2 regions of the Clostridium nitrophenolicum genome follow, and region 1 is predicted to be linked to the other one. Evidence: a T-box and tRNA genes for the amino acid it is inferred to sense, from the RefSeq annotation. Region 1 holds a T-box; the other holds one or more tRNA genes.
What was found. A T-box is a leader RNA that pairs with one kind of tRNA and senses whether it is charged. The one in region 1 lies ahead of ACZ5N4_RS23610 (valine--tRNA ligase), so its partner is inferred to be a tRNA-Val.

Region 1 (9,511 bases):
ATTAAAAATCCAGTTATGTTTGTTGTTGAAATAGGCTTCTTTATATCTTTATTATTAACATTTTTTCCAACCATATTTGGAGATACTGGTAATAATTTAAGAACATATAATTTGATTGTTATGTTAATTCTTTTTATAACTGTTTTATTTGCAAATTTTGCTGAAGCTATAGCAGAAGGTCGTGGTAAAGCTCAAGCAGAAAGCTTAAAGAAAACACGTAAAGATACTATGGCTAAGCTCTTAGATAGTAATGGCGATGCAAAAGTAATAAGTGCAAGTGAACTAAAAAAAGGAGATATTGTTCTTGTAGAAACAGGAGATTTAATTCCTAATGATGGTGAAGTTGTAGCAGGTCTTGCATCTGTAGATGAGTCTGCTATAACAGGTGAATCCGCACCAGTTATGAAGGAAGCTGGCGGAGACTTTGCCTCTGTTACTGGAGGAACCAAAGTCGTAAGTGACTGGTTAAAGGTTAAAATAACAGCTACACCTGGTGAATCCTTCCTTGACAAGATGATTGCTTTAGTAGAAGGTGCATCCAGACAAAAGACACCTAATGAGATAGCTTTAAATACAGTGCTTGTTAGTTTAACACTAATATTTTTAATAGTTTTAGTAACCCTTTATCCTATGGCTATGTATTCTGGAGTTAGAATTCCTATATCAACACTAATTGCACTTCTTGTTTGTCTCATACCTACAACTATAGGTGGTCTTTTATCAGCTATAGGCATTGCCGGTATGGATAGAGTTACAAGATTTAATGTTATAGCAATGTCAGGTAAAGCCGTTGAAGCTTGTGGTGACGTTAATACAATGATACTTGATAAAACAGGTACTATAACTTATGGTAATAGATTAGCTGCGGAATTTATACCAGTTACTGCTGTAAAAATTGAAGAACTTATCCACTATTCTGTGATATCATCACTTAAAGATGATACTCCAGAAGGAAAGTCCATAGTTGAACTTGGTAAAAAACAAGGAACTACAATAGAAGCATCTAAATATGAGAATTTAGACTTTATAGAATTTACGGCTCAAACCAGAATGAGTGGATTAGACCTTTCAGACGGAAGAAAGGTAAGAAAAGGAGCACAGGATTCAATTAAAAAGTTTGTGACTGAGGCTGGTGGTGAAATTCCATCAGATTTAGATGAAAGCCTAACTAGAGTTTCAAAATTAGGTGGTACTCCATTAGTAGTATGTGTAGATAATAAAATATATGGAGTTATATATCTAAAAGATACAGTAAAACCTGGTCTTGTAGAAAGATTTGCAAGACTAAGAGAAATGGGTATAAAAACTATAATGTGTACGGGAGATAACCCATTGACTGCAGAAACAATTGCTAGAGAAGCTGGGGTTGATGAGTTTTTAGCAGAAGCTAAGCCAGAAGATAAAATAGATGCTATAAAGAGAGAACAAAGTGAAGGAAAGATAGTAGCTATGACAGGAGATGGAACTAATGATGCTCCAGCTCTTGCTCAGGCAGATGTAGGCCTCGCTATGAATAGTGGTACTACAGCAGCTAAGGAAGCAGCCAATATGGTTGACTTAGACTCAGACCCTACAAAGATATTGGAGGTTGTTGAAATTGGTAAGCAGCTTCTTATAACTAGAGGTGCTTTAACAACCTTTAGTATTGCAAATGATGTTGCTAAGTACTTTGCTATAATCCCTGCTATATTTACTGTAGCAATACCTCAAATGCAGATATTAAATGTTATGAGATTATCAACGCCTTCTAGTGCTATAGTTTCAGCATTAATATTTAATGCTATAATAATTCCGGTGTTAATACCTATTGCCATGAGAGGCGTAAAGTATAAACCTATGAAGTCAGAAATGCTTTTACTTAGAAATATGTTAGTATTTGGTGTTGGTGGTATGATAGTACCTTTTGTTGGGATTAAAGTCATAGATTTAATTATAACACCATTATTAAGAATATTAAACTTAAGCTAATATCTTAATTTTGTTTTAAGGATTCAGGGGAGGAATTACCCACACCAATTCTGAACCTGTTTCCTTAATAAAATACTTATATAAATATATTTTATTGAAGGAGATTAAAACCATGAAAACATTAAAGAGATCAATTCTTATAAGTGTTGTATTGTTGATCTTATGTGGAATAATATATCCTTTAGCTATGACAGGAATAAGTCAACTTGTTTTTAATAAAAAGGCTAATGGAAGTATGATATTTGTCAATGGAAAAGAAGTTGGCTCTGAGTTGATTGGCCAAAGCTTTACTGATCCAAGATTCTTTCATGGAAGAGTTTCAGCAGTTAATTATAATACCTATACTGAAGCTGATACTAAACCTGATAAGAATGGAAAGGTTGCATATACTGGTGTAAGTTCAGGTTCACAAAATCTTGCACCATCAAATAAAGCTTTAACTGATAGAGTACAAAAAGATATAGATGAGTTTTTAAAATCTCATCCTGGCGTGAAGAAAGAAGATATACCGACAGATTTGCTTACAAGCTCAGGTTCAGGACTTGATCCAAATATAAGTCCCGAATCAGCAAAGATACAAATACCAGCAGTTTCAAAAGCTACAGGCATAAGCGAAGCAGAGCTTCAAAATATAGTTAACAAATATACGGAAGGAAGGGCTTTGGGAATCTTTGGCGAACCTAGAGTTAACGTTCTTAAGGTAAATCTTGAAATAGCAACATTATTAAAAACAAAATAAAAAATTATAAATAAAAATAACTCTAGACTATCTAGAGTTATTTTTATTTATATATAAGCTTTGATTTATATAGAATTGCGCTCTGTAGAGCAAAATGTTTTATCCAAGCATGACTCTACAGGAGTTTTAATAACTTTAATTTTCAGCCAATTACTTACAAGTCTTGTCCCACTTATAACTGAAGAGGAATCTCCATCGGCTTCCTTCATAACCGGAACAGATTCACCAGTTATTGCAGACTCGTCTACTAAAGCTAGTCCTTCAATTATTTCGCCGTCACTTGGAATAATATCACCAACCTCCACAACAACTATATCTCCTTTTTTTAGATAACATGCACTTACTATTTTTATGTTTCCGTTTTTATCTAAAAGCTTTGCAATATTGGTATCTAAGCCTTTGTTAAGATCATGAGATTGTATTTTTTCTTTTTTTTCTAAATTATTTTTGCAAAAGCTTACTAATAAGTTTTTGACAAAACTATTTTTTATAATTTTATACATATTCCACCTCTATAATTAACAATTATTGTATGATTATTATAAAATTTAATGTTATTGCTATAGTCTAAATATATATAATAAGTACAGCTGGAATTATAACATATAGTTTTATTATTAGTTAATTATATTACCTATAGTTCTTTTGCTGAAGTCTTGAAAATCGTCCATTTTTAGATTTTCCTTGCTATTAAATAGGATCTAGCTTAATTAATTTATTGATTTGCAGGCATATTTGATGTTTTCTCGTTTTAATGTTAGCTTAACTAATTGACGTTAGTTATCGATAATCTTATACTGAGGAATAAATGTAGAATATCGTAACGGAGGGGAATATGATAAGAACACTTAAAGGTAAAATTTCAGTAGTATATACTTGTCTTGTATTAATGATTGCTGTGGTAGGATTTACTTCAGTAATTAGTTTTCATATATTAAGTAAGTCAATAGATGGATTAATGGTTAATAATTATAAGAGCATAAATGCAGTTGATAAAATGATTGAAGCTATTGATGAACAAAATACAGCTATTTTAAGTTATATCAATAATAATGAACAAATAGGAACTAATTTATTTTATAAGAATAGTGATGAGTTTTATAGATGGTATAACATAGAAGCTAATAATATAACTGAAATAGGGGAGAGAGACTACGTAGCTAAAATTAATAATGAATATATTAAATATATGACGTTGTTTCAAAATGTACAGGAAATTAAAAGTAAACAGGGAACATATGAAGCTCTTGATTTTTACAACAATAAAGTTAATGTTCAATATAATGACTTAAAAAATGAATTAAAAGGTTTATCCTCTTTAAATGAAAAAGCGATGTTTAATGGAAAAAATAATGTAACTAATGACACAATAGTAACAATGTATATAATCTTGGGATTGTCTACAGTGGCTGTAGTAGGAGGGTTCTTTATTTCAACATTCTTCATTAATAGATTTTTAAAGCCAGTATACATTCTTACGGAATGCATAAGATCCGTTAAGGAAGGATATCTGCATCAGGAGATACCTGTAGTTTCAACTGATGAAATAGGTCTTCTAGCGCATGAATTTAATAACATGACCAAAAGACTTCAACAGTTTGAATATAGTAGTAAAGGCAAATTATTAGAAGAAAAGAATAAGTCACTTGCTATTGTAAAAAGTATTTCTGACCCTTTAATTGTTTTAGATACAGATTGTAAGGTTATTTTACTAAATGATGCTTGTGAAGACATCTTTGGTATAAAAGAACTTGATGCTTTAAACAAACACTTTTTGGAAAGTATAAATAATAGAGAATTATACGAATATATATCCAGTGTTTATGGAGAAGAACATAAAAAAAGGGCAGAAAAAATAATGAATTTAAAGATAAAGGAACAAGATTATTACTTTAATATTATTGTTACGGCTATAGAAGATAGGAATTTAAATATATATGGAATAGTTGTATTATTCCAGAATGTTACTAAGCTAAAACAACTTGAGAAAATAAAATCAGACTTTATGGCTACTATATCTCATGAATTAAAAACACCTTTAACTTCAATAATGATGGGATTAAGCTTGGTTACAGATAAGAAAATAGGATGTTTGAGTGAAAAACAGGAAAGCATTATAAAAACAATAAGAGAAGATGGGGAAAGGCTTTCTAGCCTTGTAAACGAACTGCTTCAGCTTTCTAAAATTGAGTCAGATAAGGCGTTATTTAATATAGGGTCATGTTCTATAATTGGAATAATAGAAAATTGTATTAAAAGATTTAATGACCAAGCTGCAGATAAGGAAGTAAATTTATATTATGAAGCAAGCGAAAAGCTTCCTAAAATACTAGTAGACCCAGATAAAATATCCTGGGTGTTAAATAATCTGGTGTCAAATGCATTAAAATACGTAAATGCAGGAGATGAAATTTTAGTAAAGGCATTTGCTGAAGGTAATAAAATATTTGTATCAGTTATTGATACAGGAGTAGGAATACCTGCTGAATACCAGAAGAGAATATTTAATAAGTTTGTTCAAGTAAAAGGCAGCGATTTAGAAATGAGAGGTAGTGGGTTAGGTTTAGCTATTGCTAAAGAGATTGTAGAAGCTCACGGCGGGCAAATTTGGTGTGAAAGTAAATTAGATGTAGGAAGCACTTTTACCTTTACTATTCCTGTGGCAAATTAGTTAGATATGGAGGGGAATTTGAATGAAAAAAGTATTAGTGGTTGATGATACAAAGAACATAAGAACGTTACTAACTACATGTCTTGAAATAAATGATTATGAAGTTATCACAGCTAAAAATGGGCAAGAGGCAATTGAACTATTAAATATCGAAAAGTTTGATTTGGCTTTTTTAGATATAAAAATGCCAGAAATAAGTGGAACTACAGTTTTGAAGAAAATGAGGGAAATAGGTATTAATATTCCTGTAGTAATTATGACTGCATTTGCTACAATCAAAAATGCAGTGGAGTGCACAAAACTTGGTGCTGTTGTATATTTGCAAAAACCTTTTACTGCAGAAAAGATTAAATCAGTATTAAATGAAATTTTTAATGATGATAATACTAAAGCTTTAGATGATTACTTAAAGAACAGTAGAGAATTGATCGAACTAGGAAGAAATGAAGAGGCTTATGATATTTTGAAAAAAGCTTTATCTATAGATCCATTATGTTCGGAGATATATTATATAATTGGAACGATTTATGAGAAAGATGGAAATCTAAAGCAAGCAAAAAAGTTTTATGAAACGTCAGAGCGATTTAGTATATAGTGCAATAGAGAAGAATAAAGAATATTTCACATTTTTGTGGAGAAAATATTATAAATTTATATAAATATACTTGACAGTAGAATAAATAAGGATATAATAATATTTAAAAGTTAAATATAGGGATTTAATTAGCTATGATGAAGAGGAGTAAAGGTAAGAAAAGTATTAAGAGAGGAAAGCTTACTAGCTGAAAGGCTTTCTATGCGGATTACTTTGAATGTAGCTTCGGAGCTTCTTTGCTGAATTTATAGTAGGTAAAGACGGTTTTCTTAACCGTTATTTGTATTAAGAGCCTGTAATTTTGCAGGAAAAAAGGTGGTAACGCGGGTCTTCGTCCTTTTATGGGATGAAGGCTTTTTTTATTTTCTAAGATCAGTATACTGATGAATATCCAATGGCAAGGTATAAGAATATTTAATAACTTAAGGAGGTTAAAGCCCTAAATGGGCTTTAACGAGCAATTAGCAAGCGGGAGAGAGCAATCTTTAATTGCTCAGTGTTCCGACTAAAAGGAGGAATTAGAATGTCAGAAAAAAGAGAAATGGCAACAACTTATAGTCCAAAAGAATTTGAAGGCAGAATCTATAAAAATTGGGAGGAGAAAGGCTATTTTACTCCAGAGGTGGATGAAAATAAAGCTCCATATACAATAGTATTACCTCCACCAAACATTACAGGAAAGCTTCACTTAGGTCATGCGCTAGACGATACTATCCAAGATATAATCATAAGAACTAAAAGAATGCAAGGTTACAGTACTTTATGGTTACCAGGACAAGACCATGCAAGTATAGCTACAGAAGTTAAGGTTGAAAATGAACTTTTAAAACAAGGCCTTAAAAAGAAGGAAATGGGTAGAGAAGCATTCCTAGGCAAGGTTTGGGAATGGGCTAATGAGTATAGAGGCAGAATAATGGATCAGGTAAAACAGTTAGGTTGTTCAGTAGACTCCACACGAGAATGTTTTACTATGGAAGAGAAAGCAAACAAAGCTGTTAGAAATTTCTTTGTTAAGTTATACAATGAAGGTTTAATTTATCAAGGAAATAGAATAACAAATTGGTGCCCAAAATGTCAAACTGCGATATCCGATGCTGAAATAGAATACAGCGAACAGGACGGACATTTCTGGCATATTAAATACCCAGTTGTAGGCAGCGATGAATATTTAGAAATAGCTACTACAAGACCAGAGACAATGCTTGGAGATACTGCTGTTGCAGTTAACCCTAATGATGAAAGATATGCTCACCTAATAGGAAAGACTTTAATGCTTCCACTAGTTAATAGAGAAATTCCTATAGTAGCAGATGATTATGTTGATTTAGAGTTTGGTACAGGAGCAGTTAAAATAACTCCAGCTCACGATCCAAATGATTATCAAGTAGGAAAGAGACATAACCTACCAGAAATAATTGTTATGCACCTAGACGGAAGAATAAATTTCCCAGGAAGTAGATATGATGGATTAGATAGATATGAAGCTAGAAAACTTATAGTTGAAGATTTAAAAAATGAAGGCTTCTTAGTAAATATAAAAGAACACAATCACAATGTAGGAACTCATGATAGATGTAATACGGTTATAGAACCTATGGTTTCAAAGCAATGGTTTGTAAAGATGGAATCTTTAGCAAAACCAGCTATAGATGTTGTAAAAACTAAGAAGATTAAGTTTGTACCAGAAAGATTTGAAAAAACTTATTTTAACTGGATGGAAAACATTCAAGATTGGTGTATTTCAAGACAGTTATGGTGGGGACACAGAATTCCAGTATGGTACTGCCAAGACTGTGGTGAGGTTATTGCATCTGTAGATGAACCAACAAAATGTAATAAGTGTAATTCAGAAAAATTACAACAAGACAATGACGTATTAGATACTTGGTTCAGTTCAGCATTATGGCCTTTCTCAACAATGGGCTGGCCAGATAAAACACCAGACTTAAAGTATTTCTATCCAAATAGTACATTAGTTACAGGATACGATATAATATTCTTCTGGGTAGCTAGAATGGTATTCTCAGGATTATATTGTATGGATGATATTCCATTTGAAAATGTATTAATCCATGGTATAGTAAGAGATGCAAATGGAAAGAAAATGTCTAAATCCTTAGGAAATGGAGTAGATCCACTTGAGGTAATAGAACAATATGGTGCAGATGCCTTAAGATTTACACTTATAACAGGAAATGCTCCAGGAAATGATATAAGATACTATCCTGAAAGAGTAGAAGCTGCTAGAAACTTTGCAAATAAGATTTGGAATGCTTCAAGATTCGTTCTTATGAATATAGATGAGGAAGCTATGAACAAATATAAGGATTGCAAAAACTACAGTGCTGCTGATAAGTGGATACTATCAAGAATGAACACTTTAGTAAAAGAAGTAACTGATAATATAGAAAAATTTGAGTTAGGAATAGCATCACAAAAAGTTTATGACTTTATATGGGGCGAATTCTGTGACTGGTATATAGAGCTTGTAAAACCAGTAATGTATGGTGAAGATGAAGAAGCTAAGGGTGTTGCATTTAATGTATTGAACAAAGTTTTATCAACAAGCTTACAATTATTACACCCAATAATGCCATTCATAACAGAAGAAATATATACTCACCTTTATACTGAGTTTGAATCAATAGTTATATCAAAATGGCCAGAATATGATGAAACACTTAATGATGAAAAAGCTGAAAAAGATATGGAATATATAATAGAAGCTATTAAATCATTAAGAAATGTAAGAACTGAGATGAATGTACCACCTTCAAGAAAAGCTAAAGTAATGGCTTATGTAACAGAAAGTGATGCATTAGAAGCATTTAAGAGTGGGGAAACTTACTTCCAAAAGCTTGCTTCAGCTAGTGAGGTACAATTCTTAAATACTAAAGAAGAAGCTCCAGAAAATGTAGTTTCAGTAGTTACAAGAGGAGCAGAAATGTTTATGCCTTTACTTGATCTAGTAGATCTTGAAAAAGAGCTTGAAAGATTAAATAAAGAGAAAGAAAAATTAGAAAAAGAAATAGATAGAGTAGAGAAAAAGCTTGCTAACGAAAAATTCGTATCAAAAGCGCCTCAAGCAGTAGTTGATGAAGAAAAAGCTAAAGGCGACAAATATAAAGAAATGCTTGCAGCAGTAATTTCAAGATTGAAAAGTTTAAAATAATAGGCTAAGTCTAATATCCCCCGTAATAATTAAGGGGGATATTTTTGCGTATTAAAAATATTAAAAAAAATTTAAGTGTATTTAAAAATATGTTAAAGTATATTTTAAAACTTACGTATATTATATATGAGTCGAAATTGTAGATACGATACTTTTGATAAAGTGAATGGAAGGTTGGTATATTGTGGATAAGTACATTAAAGCTTCTATGATATTTCTATTTACTCTTTTGTTTTGTAAGACTATTTTTTTTATCCTTGATAAAAAGCTTGCTAAAAATAGATTTAGATTAACCGACAGATGCAGATATACTGTGGAAGGTACGTTATGTGTTGTATTAGGATTTGTTTCAGGAGTTTTAGTTTA
Region 2 (9,511 bases), 580 kb from region 1:
ATTTATTAAGTCTTTTACAGTAACAATCCTATCTATTCTATACGCGCTGCTTCCAGCAAAAATAAGACCGTCTTCAATATTGCCTTTAACTGCTTGTATTAAAGCTTTTGAAATACAATAAGGTGTATCTTTTGGATTACACTTTTTCAAACAATTATAGCATTTCTTAGGGCTAATTCTTTCTATTTCTACTTGATTGATGAATTCATTTTTAATGGCTCTTCCAGGAAGGCCTACAGGACTTTGTATGATTTTAATATCTTCCTTGCTTGAATTTACATATGCTTTTTTATATTCTAAATGAGCATCACATTCTTCAGTTGCTACAAATCTTGTTGCCATTTGAACACCTGAAGCACCTAATTTTATAAATTTAGCAATATCTTCTCCAGTGTAAATACCACCTGCAGCCACTACAGGGATCTTTGATCCATATTCTTCTTCAAAAGGTTTTAAAGCCTCAATTACTTCAACTACAATTTCCTCTAAAGTTAATTTTCCTTCTCTAACATCATCAGCATGAAATCCTAAGTGTCCGCCTGCCTCCGGTCCTTCAACTACAACCATATCAGGAATTTTATTATATTTTTTAATCCAATGCTTTGTAATAACTGAAGCTGATTTTCCTGAAGATGCAATCGGTGCTATCTTAACATTACTTCCCTCAACTAATTTAGGTAATGTCAAAGGAAGTCCTGCGCCAGAAATTATTATATCTACTTGTTCCTCTACGCAAGCCTTTACCATTTCATCATAGTTATTAATAGCCACCATAAGGTTAACTCCTACTATTCCTTTAGGACTTAACTCTTTTGCCCTTCTGACCTCATTTTTTAGTGCTCTAACATTAGCTTCTTTAGTATTAGTTTCAAAATCTGGTTCTCTATATCCTATTTGAACTCCAGATATTATACCAATACCTCCTTCATTTGCTACCGCTGATGAGAGCCTATAACCGGATACCCCTACACCCATACCACCTTGGATAATAGGTACCTCCGCTTTTAAGTCTCCTATAATTAATGGAGGTAATTTCATTTGATCGTCCCCTTTAAAGTTATTTTTATCATCAAATATTTTGATAGTCAAAGTATATATTAAAAAAGAGTATATGTCAATGTTTTTTCCATAAAAAGTAAATAAAACATTGCTATTCCTCTATCCTAAATTGTTCTTAAACAATTGAATTTTGCAGGATTATTTATATAGCTTACATTTATTTGCTTTGAATTTTCACAAATAAGTGTAAGCTATTCCTGTCAATTATTTAATTTTTAATACTTTATATTATTTTAAATACTTTATAGGGTCTTGAGGTGCCCCATCAACTCTAACCTCAAAATGTACATGAGGTCCAGTGCTATTACCTGTACTTCCTACTTTTCCGATATTTTCGCCTTTTTTAACTTGCTGACCTTCATTTACATCTATATTGCTGCAGTGTCCATACACTGTTTGTACTCCTACTCCATGATCTATCTTAATAACCTTTCCATATCCATCTTCCCATTTTGCATAAGCTACTTTTCCATCCATAGCAGCATGAATGGGATCTCCCATAGGTGCCCCTATATCTATGCCATTGTGCATTTTCCCCCATCTCATCCCAAAAGGTGATGTTATAGTTCCTTTGGATGGGAAACTTACAAAGCTAGTTACACTTGATGCCCTTGAGAGGCTTACATTTTTTACTCCATTAACTTCTTTTTCTTTTGAAAAACATATGAGAGGATTACTAGGGTTTTCTTTTGCTATTTTTATTGTTTCTTCTATTGTACTTATATCTTTAATGTTAGTATCTTGTTTTACATAGGTTATACGATTGTTTAACTTAAATGTTCCATCTTTATCTTTTTCTTTATACTCATTTTTAATTATATCCAACACTTTAATCATTTCACTTTCATTAGCAAGCACTCCAACTTCTCTGCCATCTGATTTCATTAAAACCGTTGGTATACTCGTTCTACTATTTTTTACAATTGAGTTTTTAATTGCGCTGCTATCTGCTATATTTTCATTTTTAATTGAAACCTCTTTAAAAGTTATATCATCCTTTAATGTAACTTTTCCGAACCTCTTTTCTAAATCTTTTTCTATATTTTTCTCGACATTATAAAAATCTTCTTTGTTTTTTACATAGGCTAACGGCTTACCATTCATATATACTTGATAAGCATTAAATTTATTGTAGTATATGTATTGGCCAGATACCATAGTAGTAATTACTATAGACAAACTAGCTAATATTGCCTTAGCCCTATTACTAAGTGACAAACTGATCATCCTTTCATTATGATATTTTTGCTCTCACTTCTTTATTTTGCCTTATTTTTAAGAAATTATTACATGTTTTGTAATTTTTTTTAATTGTTATACTACTTCTATTTTGTTATAATGATTTATTAGAAACTATTTTTAACACTAAACATAGATAAAGGTAGGTCATGAAATTATGAGCACTTTCGTATTCAAAAGTGGTAATTCAAACTATACTCCGGTGAGTAACATTTTTATAGATAAATTTATGCCAAAGGCCCGAGGAGAGTTCGTTAAAGTATATCTTCTAGGGCTAAAATATTGTGTTTCTGGTGAACTTGGAGTAAGTTCTCAGATAATGGCTAGTGCCCTTCATCTTCTAGAAACTGATCTTTTAAATGCATGGAATTACTGGAGTGATGAAAATGTGGTTAAAATAATTCCTATAGATAACATGGGAAATTACAGTATTGAATTTTTAGATTTAACAAATTCAACTAATGAAAATCAAGAAGATATAAACTTACTTGAAGAATTAGATAAGAATTCTACAAAGGATATGCTTCAAGATATAGAGAGACTTTTAGGGAGACCCCTTTCATCAAAAGAAATGACTATGTACATAAGCTGGCTAAAAGATTTTAACTTTGGCCATGAAATCATACTTCTTCTAATTCAATATTGTGCTTCAAAAGGAAAAACAGATTGTAGATATATAGAAAAGATAGCAATTGCATGGTTTGATGCAAAAATTAAAAACATAGACGATGCTCAAAGCTTTATAAAAAAGCATGAAGATAAGTGGATTAAGATAAGAAAGATATTAGGTTACTTAGGTATAAAAGATGCGGAAATAATGAAGCCACAAGAAGATATGATGCATAAGTGGATAAATACATATAATTTCCCACTAGATGTAATATACAAAGCCTGTGATGTATGCTTTCAGCGAATTAATAAGGCTGATTTTAAGTATATTGATGGAATTTTGGGCAGTTGGAACAAAGAAGGACTTAAAACTGTGGAAGACATAGATTCAAAAGATACTAAAAAAACTTATTACCCAAATAACTTTAATAAAAATAATAATGTGAATAAAGCTACAAACAGCACATTTAATAACTTTAAACAGCGTAGTTACAATTTTAAAGATTTAGAAAAAAAATTATTAGGATGGGATAACAAAGATGATTAAAGGATATCACTCCAATATAATGAAGATATACGAAAACATAAGAACTGCTGAAGAAAAAGCGATTAAAGATAGACGAAAAGAAATTGAAAAAAAAGTGCCAGATGTTTTAAATATAGAACGTGAAATCGGTAAACTTTGCGTTAAATTATCAATAAGTATACTTAATAATTCAGAAAACAAAGATGAATATCTTAATGAATTAAAAGAAAAAATAACTGATCTTAGAATAAAAAAGTCTGAATTACTAGTTAGAAACAATTATCCCTTAGACTACCTGGAACCTCAATATAGGTGTATTAAATGTAAAGATACAGGTTTTGTTGGAACAAAAAAATGTAATTGTTATAAACAAAAACTCGTAGAGTTATATTATGAGAATTCCGATTTGAAAACTATACTCACAAAGAATAACTTCGAAAATTTTAATATTGAACTTTATCCTTCTAGAAGGAACATAAATGAACCAATTAGTCCAAGAAAGAATATTGAAGAGATTGTATCTAAGTCATGGAATTTCATTGAGAATTTTTCTTTATCTCCTGAAAATCTATTGTTTTATGGAACTCCTGGTACCGGAAAAACCTTTTTATCAGATTGTATTGCTAAAGAGCTCTTAGATAGAGGTTACCTGGTAGTCTATAGAACCTCGGAGTCCCTAATTCAGAATTTAAAACATATAAGATTTAATAATGATGAAAATTTAGAGGATTTACTTATAAATTGTGATCTCCTCATATTAGATGACTTAGGTTCTGAACAGATAACTGATTTTTCTAAAACGGAGCTATTTAATCTGTTAAACAGAAAGCTATTAAATAGAAAAAAAATGCTAATATCTACAAATCATGATTTGGAAGAACTTCTAAAAATATATTCAGAAAGAATCTCTTCAAGATTACTTGGCGACTTTACTTTATGTAAGTTTTTCGGAGAGGATATAAGAATAGGTCAAAATATAAAAGGTAAAAGATTTTAAAATAACGATAGGCACTATTAAATTATAGTGCCTATCGTTGTGTAAATTTAAGTACTTACATAAAAAAACAAGCTGCATATAAAATATGCAGCTTGTTTTTGGTGCTGGTTGCAAGAATCGAACTCGCGACCTACTGATTACAAGTCAGTTGCTCTACCTGCTGAGCTAAACCAGCAAATTAAATATGGCGACCCAGAAGGGACTCGAACCCTCGACCTCCGGCGTGACAGGCCGGCACTCTAACCAACTGAGCCACTGGGCCATATATATGTGGTGGGCACAACAGGGCTCGAACCTGTGACCCTCTGCTTGTAAGGCAGATGCTCTCCCAGCTGAGCTATGCGCCCACATATTAAAATGGTGACCCCTAGGGGAATCGAACCCCTGTTACCACCGTGAAAGGGTGGTGTCTTGACCGCTTGACCAAGGGGCCATGCTAATTTAAAGATAATTTTATTAAATGGTGCTGGCAGCAAGAATCGAACTCGCGACCTACTGATTACAAGTCAGTTGCTCTACCTGCTGAGCTATGCCAGCAAATTATGGCGACCCAGAAGGGACTCGAACCCTCGACCTCCGGCGTGACAGGCCGGCACTCTAACCAACTGAGCCACTGGGCCATAAATATATGGTGGGCACAACAGGGCTCGAACCTGTGACCCTCTGCTTGTAAGGCAGATGCTCTCCCAGCTGAGCTATGCGCCCATATATTATAATGGTGACCCTTAGGGGAATCGAACCCCTGTTACCACCGTGAAAGGGTGGTGTCTTGACCGCTTGACCAAAGGGCCATATTAGATTTTCATGTTATAAATTTAGACCTATAATACCATCATAATTATTTAATATAAATAATTATGGCGACCCAGAAGGGACTCGAACCCTCGACCTCCGGCGTGACAGGCCGGCACTCTAACCAACTGAGCCACTGGGCCATAATATATGGTGGGCACAACAGGGCTCGAACCTGTGACCCTCTGCTTGTAAGGCAGATGCTCTCCCAGCTGAGCTATGCGCCCATATATTATAATGGTGACCCCTAGGGGAATCGAACCCCTGTTACCACCGTGAAAGGGTGGTGTCTTGACCGCTTGACCAAGGGGCCATATTTATCTTTTCAGTTCACTTGTAGCGACCCGACATAGACTATAATACAAGATATTTATCAAAGTGTCAACATTTTTTTTATATTTTTTTATACTATATTATGGTTTTTGTCTAAAGCCCTTCAAAATCAGGGCTTTAGACAAAGTTTTGTATCATCTTTTTATATTTTAGTACTGCTTTAATCCCATATAATCTATATGTTCCATTATTATTAATGCAGTATCTTCTATAGCTCTTTTTGTGACATCTATAATTTTACAATTAAGCTTTCTCATAAGCTTATCTGCAAATTCCAACTCATCTAAAACTCTTTCTGCATTTGCATATTGTATCTCTGTAGATAATTTAGAAAACTTATCTATTCTATGTCTCCTTATTTCAATAAGATGCATTGGGTCTATTGTTAACCCTATTATTTTCTTTCTATCAACTTCAAACAGTTCATTAGGTACTGGTACTTCTGGCATAATAGGTATGTTTAATGCCTTAATTCCTTTGTTAGCTAAATACATACAAAGTGGTGTTTTAGACGTTCTTGAAAGCCCTACTAAAATTACATCCGCATTTTTAATACCTGAATGATCTTTGCTATCATCATACTGAATAGCAAATTCCATAGCTTCTATTTTTTTATAATATTCTGAGTCCATCTCCCAAACTGCACCTGGCTTATAATCAGGAAGCTTGTTCAAAATTCTAGAAGCAACGCTGATACAAGGACCTAGTACATTCATTATGTGTATACCAGTTTCTATACATCTTTGGATTAAAAACTCTCTAACATCAACTAAAACTATTGTTGATATAATCATAGTATTTTCTCTGTCTTCAATTTTGTTTATAAATTCATTTACATCTTCAAAGCTTTTTATGTATGGTACTCTCTGAACTTTTATATTATCATAGAACTGACAAGCAGTTGCTCTTGCAACTTGCTCAGCAGTTTCTCCTATAGAATCTGATACAGCATATATCGTAAACATTAATAGACTCCCCCTTAAAAACTTATAACCTAGAAAGTTCTACAAGCGCACATCCTTCTATAGCTATAATACCCTTATTTCTACATAAACTCAATATTTCTTCACTTTCTGCTCCAGGTTGTATTAGCACTTTATTTATATCAAGTTTAGCAGCACTTTCCATTACTTTTAACCCTTGTATAGGATTTATGCATAAATCTATAACATCTATTTTATAATTCACCTCTTCTAGTGTCTTATATACTTTACCAGTAGTATCTCTAGGATTTACCCCCTCTACATTAAAATTAGAATCTCTCAAGCTGCTTAATATTCTGAATGCATATTTACTTTCATTTAGCACATCACCAACAACTACCCAATTTTTATAATTTAATAATTCTGAAGCTTCCATATAGCACTTTTCCCCTTTCAATAGTAAATTTTAATTAAGGCATCTGAAAGAAAATAACAAGTGAAAGATGCCTAACCCTATTATAAATATTATATACAAAATAGAATTAAATATAAAAAACTATCTTACTAATTATTTAATAAGATAGACTCATTTTTGATTATACTATTACTAATGACATTTTTTAACGTTTTTTCATATTTATTTTTTAAAATTTGCCTTTCTTTAATCTCATCTTCTAAAGCTTTAACCTTTAATTCATATTCTTTCAAGAAATTACTTAAATTAATTTCCTTTATAGTAAAGCTAAAGTTATCTCCATATTTTTGACCTATTGAACTAATTTTAAATGTTCTTAAGTTATTTATAACTATGAGTAAATTTTTTTCCCAAATTCCTTTTTTAATAAACTTAAACTCGTCTTCTAATACATCTATTTGCTCAACTTTTCTTCCAACGATATCTTCTATAAAGTTTATAAGTGTAGGATAGAAAGCAAATGTCATACCTTTATTTAGCTTTATCTTTAATATGTCTTCATACTGATTCAAAATCTTCTCAGAATCATTCTCGAATATAAGTTCTACTTCATCCCTTCTAAGAACCTTTTTATCATCATTTATTTGAACTGCAACGAAATCATAGTTTATGCTTAGAACCTTCAAATCTCCTTTAGTACTATCTATAGATTTATTTAATATTTTAGCTCTCATAAAAAAATTCCTCCTCACTAAATATATTTTCAAGTGCGAGCAGGTCTAACATGTGATTATTTTTAGAATTACTGTACTATAATTATAACAACTATACTCTCTTCATTACAAATGTAATTTAAGCCCTGGTTTCTACATAGTGGATTATACCTATAAAAATTCTATTACCAAAACTATATTTTTACGATAAAATAATATAGAATAATTCGATTACAAGGAGTTGTTGTCTTTGTTTCATGAAATAATAATAGTAGGCGGCGGTGCTGCTGGTATCATAGCAGCAATTACTGCTAAAGATTCTGGAAAAGATGTTGCAATATTAGAGGGAAACAGCAGAATAGGAAGTAAAATTCTTTCAACTGGAAATGGTAGATGTAATATAACAAATAGCAATATTTCTTATTCAAAGTATCATAGTCAAAATCCTGAATTTTTTAAGTTTGCTTTAGACAGTTTTAAATTAGATGATACCACTAATTTTTTCTATTCTTTAGGTCTTCCCTTAGTTACTTTAGAAGATGGAAAAATGTATCCGTTATCACTTCAAGCATCTTCAGTGCTTGATATATTTAGATTAGCTATAGAAGATCGTAATATTCCTATATACCTAAATTCTAAAGTTAACAACATAAAGAATAGCTCTAAATCTTTTAAGCTGTTTACTGAATCCAATGATGTATATGAGTGTAAAAAGCTCATATTATGTTGTGGTGGCAAATCAGCCCCTAATACTGGTTCTGATGGATCAGGCTTTAAGATAGCTAAATCATTAAACCACAATATAATAAGTCCAGTACCAGCCCTAGTACAGCTTAAATTAAGCTATAAAAATCTTAAGGCTTTGTCTGGAGTAAAATTCAATGGCTTTGCTGAAATATTTGTAGATGGTATTTCTAAAAGACGAGAGTTTGGAGAAATATTATTTACAGATTACGGAATATCCGGTCCCCCTATACTTCAACTGAGTCGTACTGCTTCTGCGGCTTTATCTGAAGGGAAATCTGTGAGTCTGACTATAGATATGATGCCTGATTTGAATAAAGAAAATCTAATAGAGTTTTTAGAAAATCACTGGGGAACATTTAGTTACAGAAGTGTTTATAATTCCTTTGTTGGAATTATAAATAAAAAAGTTATTCCTATACTTTTAAAAGAGGCCTCAATAGATAATATACATAAACTCTGCTGCGAATTAGATTGGAAGGAAAAACAACAGTTACTAAGTCTACTTAAAGAGTGGACTTTTTCAGTGTGCGACACTAACTCATTCAAAAACTCTCAAGTAACTGCTGGTGGTGTAGATACAAATGATATAAACTCTCAAACTCTTGAATCAAAAATAATTAAAAATTTATATTTTGCAGGTGAATTACTTGATGTTGACGGGGATTGTGGAGGCTTCAATTTACAATGGGCATGGAGTTCTGGATTTATAGCTGGAAAAAATGCTGCTGAAAAATAAGGTCAGCAGCATTTTTCTTATTTCTCCCATTGGGTTTGAACTAAACACAACTGTTTATCTTCTCCATCAACAACTCTATGGAAGCATGTTATATTATTTTCATTTGTCTTTATTTCTACTAAGACCTTTACTGTATCTCCATATTTAGTTTCTTTTTCATAGACTGTATTTATACTTGTAATTACATAGTTGTTTACTATATCTAATGGTACAGCCTCTATAGCCCATTCTACATATTTTACATTGTTAACATGTCTATTTGTATCTATGTCACTATACCTTACTTGAAAGACTTTTTCACTATGTATTTCTAATGGCTCACTTATTTTTTCTATATCAAGAATATCGTTTTTATCCTTAGGAACTCTATAGGCATTATACATTTCTTCTGTCACTCTTATAGCTCTTCTTTTTTCAATATC

Region 2: it has a tRNA-Val gene. The T-box ahead of ACZ5N4_RS23610 (valine--tRNA ligase) is inferred to sense a tRNA for this amino acid. The anticodon was not compared.

Annotation. Positions count from the first base shown of each region.
Region 1 covers NZ_AP042469.1:4,985,851-4,995,361, reverse strand. The annotation lists gene kdpB (potassium-transporting ATPase subunit KdpB) at 1-1,968, shown strand, start outside; gene ACZ5N4_RS23630 (K(+)-transporting ATPase subunit C) at 2,081-2,707, shown strand; gene ACZ5N4_RS23625 (P-type ATPase actuator domain-containing protein) at 2,773-3,210, opposite strand; gene ACZ5N4_RS23620 (HAMP domain-containing sensor histidine kinase) at 3,543-5,378, shown strand; gene ACZ5N4_RS23615 (tetratricopeptide repeat protein) at 5,401-5,973, shown strand; T-box leader at 6,099-6,315, shown strand; gene ACZ5N4_RS23610 (valine--tRNA ligase) at 6,497-9,145, shown strand; gene ACZ5N4_RS23605 (hypothetical protein) at 9,330-9,511, shown strand, end outside.
Region 2 covers NZ_AP042469.1:5,570,713-5,580,223, forward strand. The annotation lists gene ACZ5N4_RS26430 (NAD(P)H-dependent flavin oxidoreductase) at 1-1,038, opposite strand, end outside; gene ACZ5N4_RS26435 (M23 family metallopeptidase) at 1,288-2,277, opposite strand; gene ACZ5N4_RS26440 (DnaD domain protein) at 2,456-3,454, shown strand; gene ACZ5N4_RS26445 (ATP-binding protein) at 3,447-4,430, shown strand; tRNA gene ACZ5N4_RS26450 (tRNA-Thr) at 4,530-4,605, opposite strand; tRNA gene ACZ5N4_RS26455 (tRNA-Asp) at 4,616-4,692, opposite strand; tRNA gene ACZ5N4_RS26460 (tRNA-Val) at 4,702-4,777, opposite strand; tRNA gene ACZ5N4_RS26465 (tRNA-Glu) at 4,789-4,863, opposite strand; tRNA gene ACZ5N4_RS26470 (tRNA-Thr) at 4,892-4,967, opposite strand; tRNA gene ACZ5N4_RS26475 (tRNA-Asp) at 4,974-5,050, opposite strand; tRNA gene ACZ5N4_RS26480 (tRNA-Val) at 5,060-5,135, opposite strand; tRNA gene ACZ5N4_RS26485 (tRNA-Glu) at 5,147-5,221, opposite strand; tRNA gene ACZ5N4_RS26490 (tRNA-Asp) at 5,289-5,365, opposite strand; tRNA gene ACZ5N4_RS26495 (tRNA-Val) at 5,374-5,449, opposite strand; tRNA gene ACZ5N4_RS26500 (tRNA-Glu) at 5,461-5,535, opposite strand; gene ACZ5N4_RS26505 (pyruvate, water dikinase regulatory protein) at 5,705-6,520, opposite strand; gene ACZ5N4_RS26510 (CoA-binding protein) at 6,543-6,914, opposite strand; gene ACZ5N4_RS26515 (hypothetical protein) at 7,043-7,627, opposite strand; gene ACZ5N4_RS26520 (BaiN/RdsA family NAD(P)/FAD-dependent oxidoreductase) at 7,857-9,089, shown strand; gene ACZ5N4_RS26525 (acyl-[acyl-carrier-protein] thioesterase) at 9,107-9,511, opposite strand, start outside.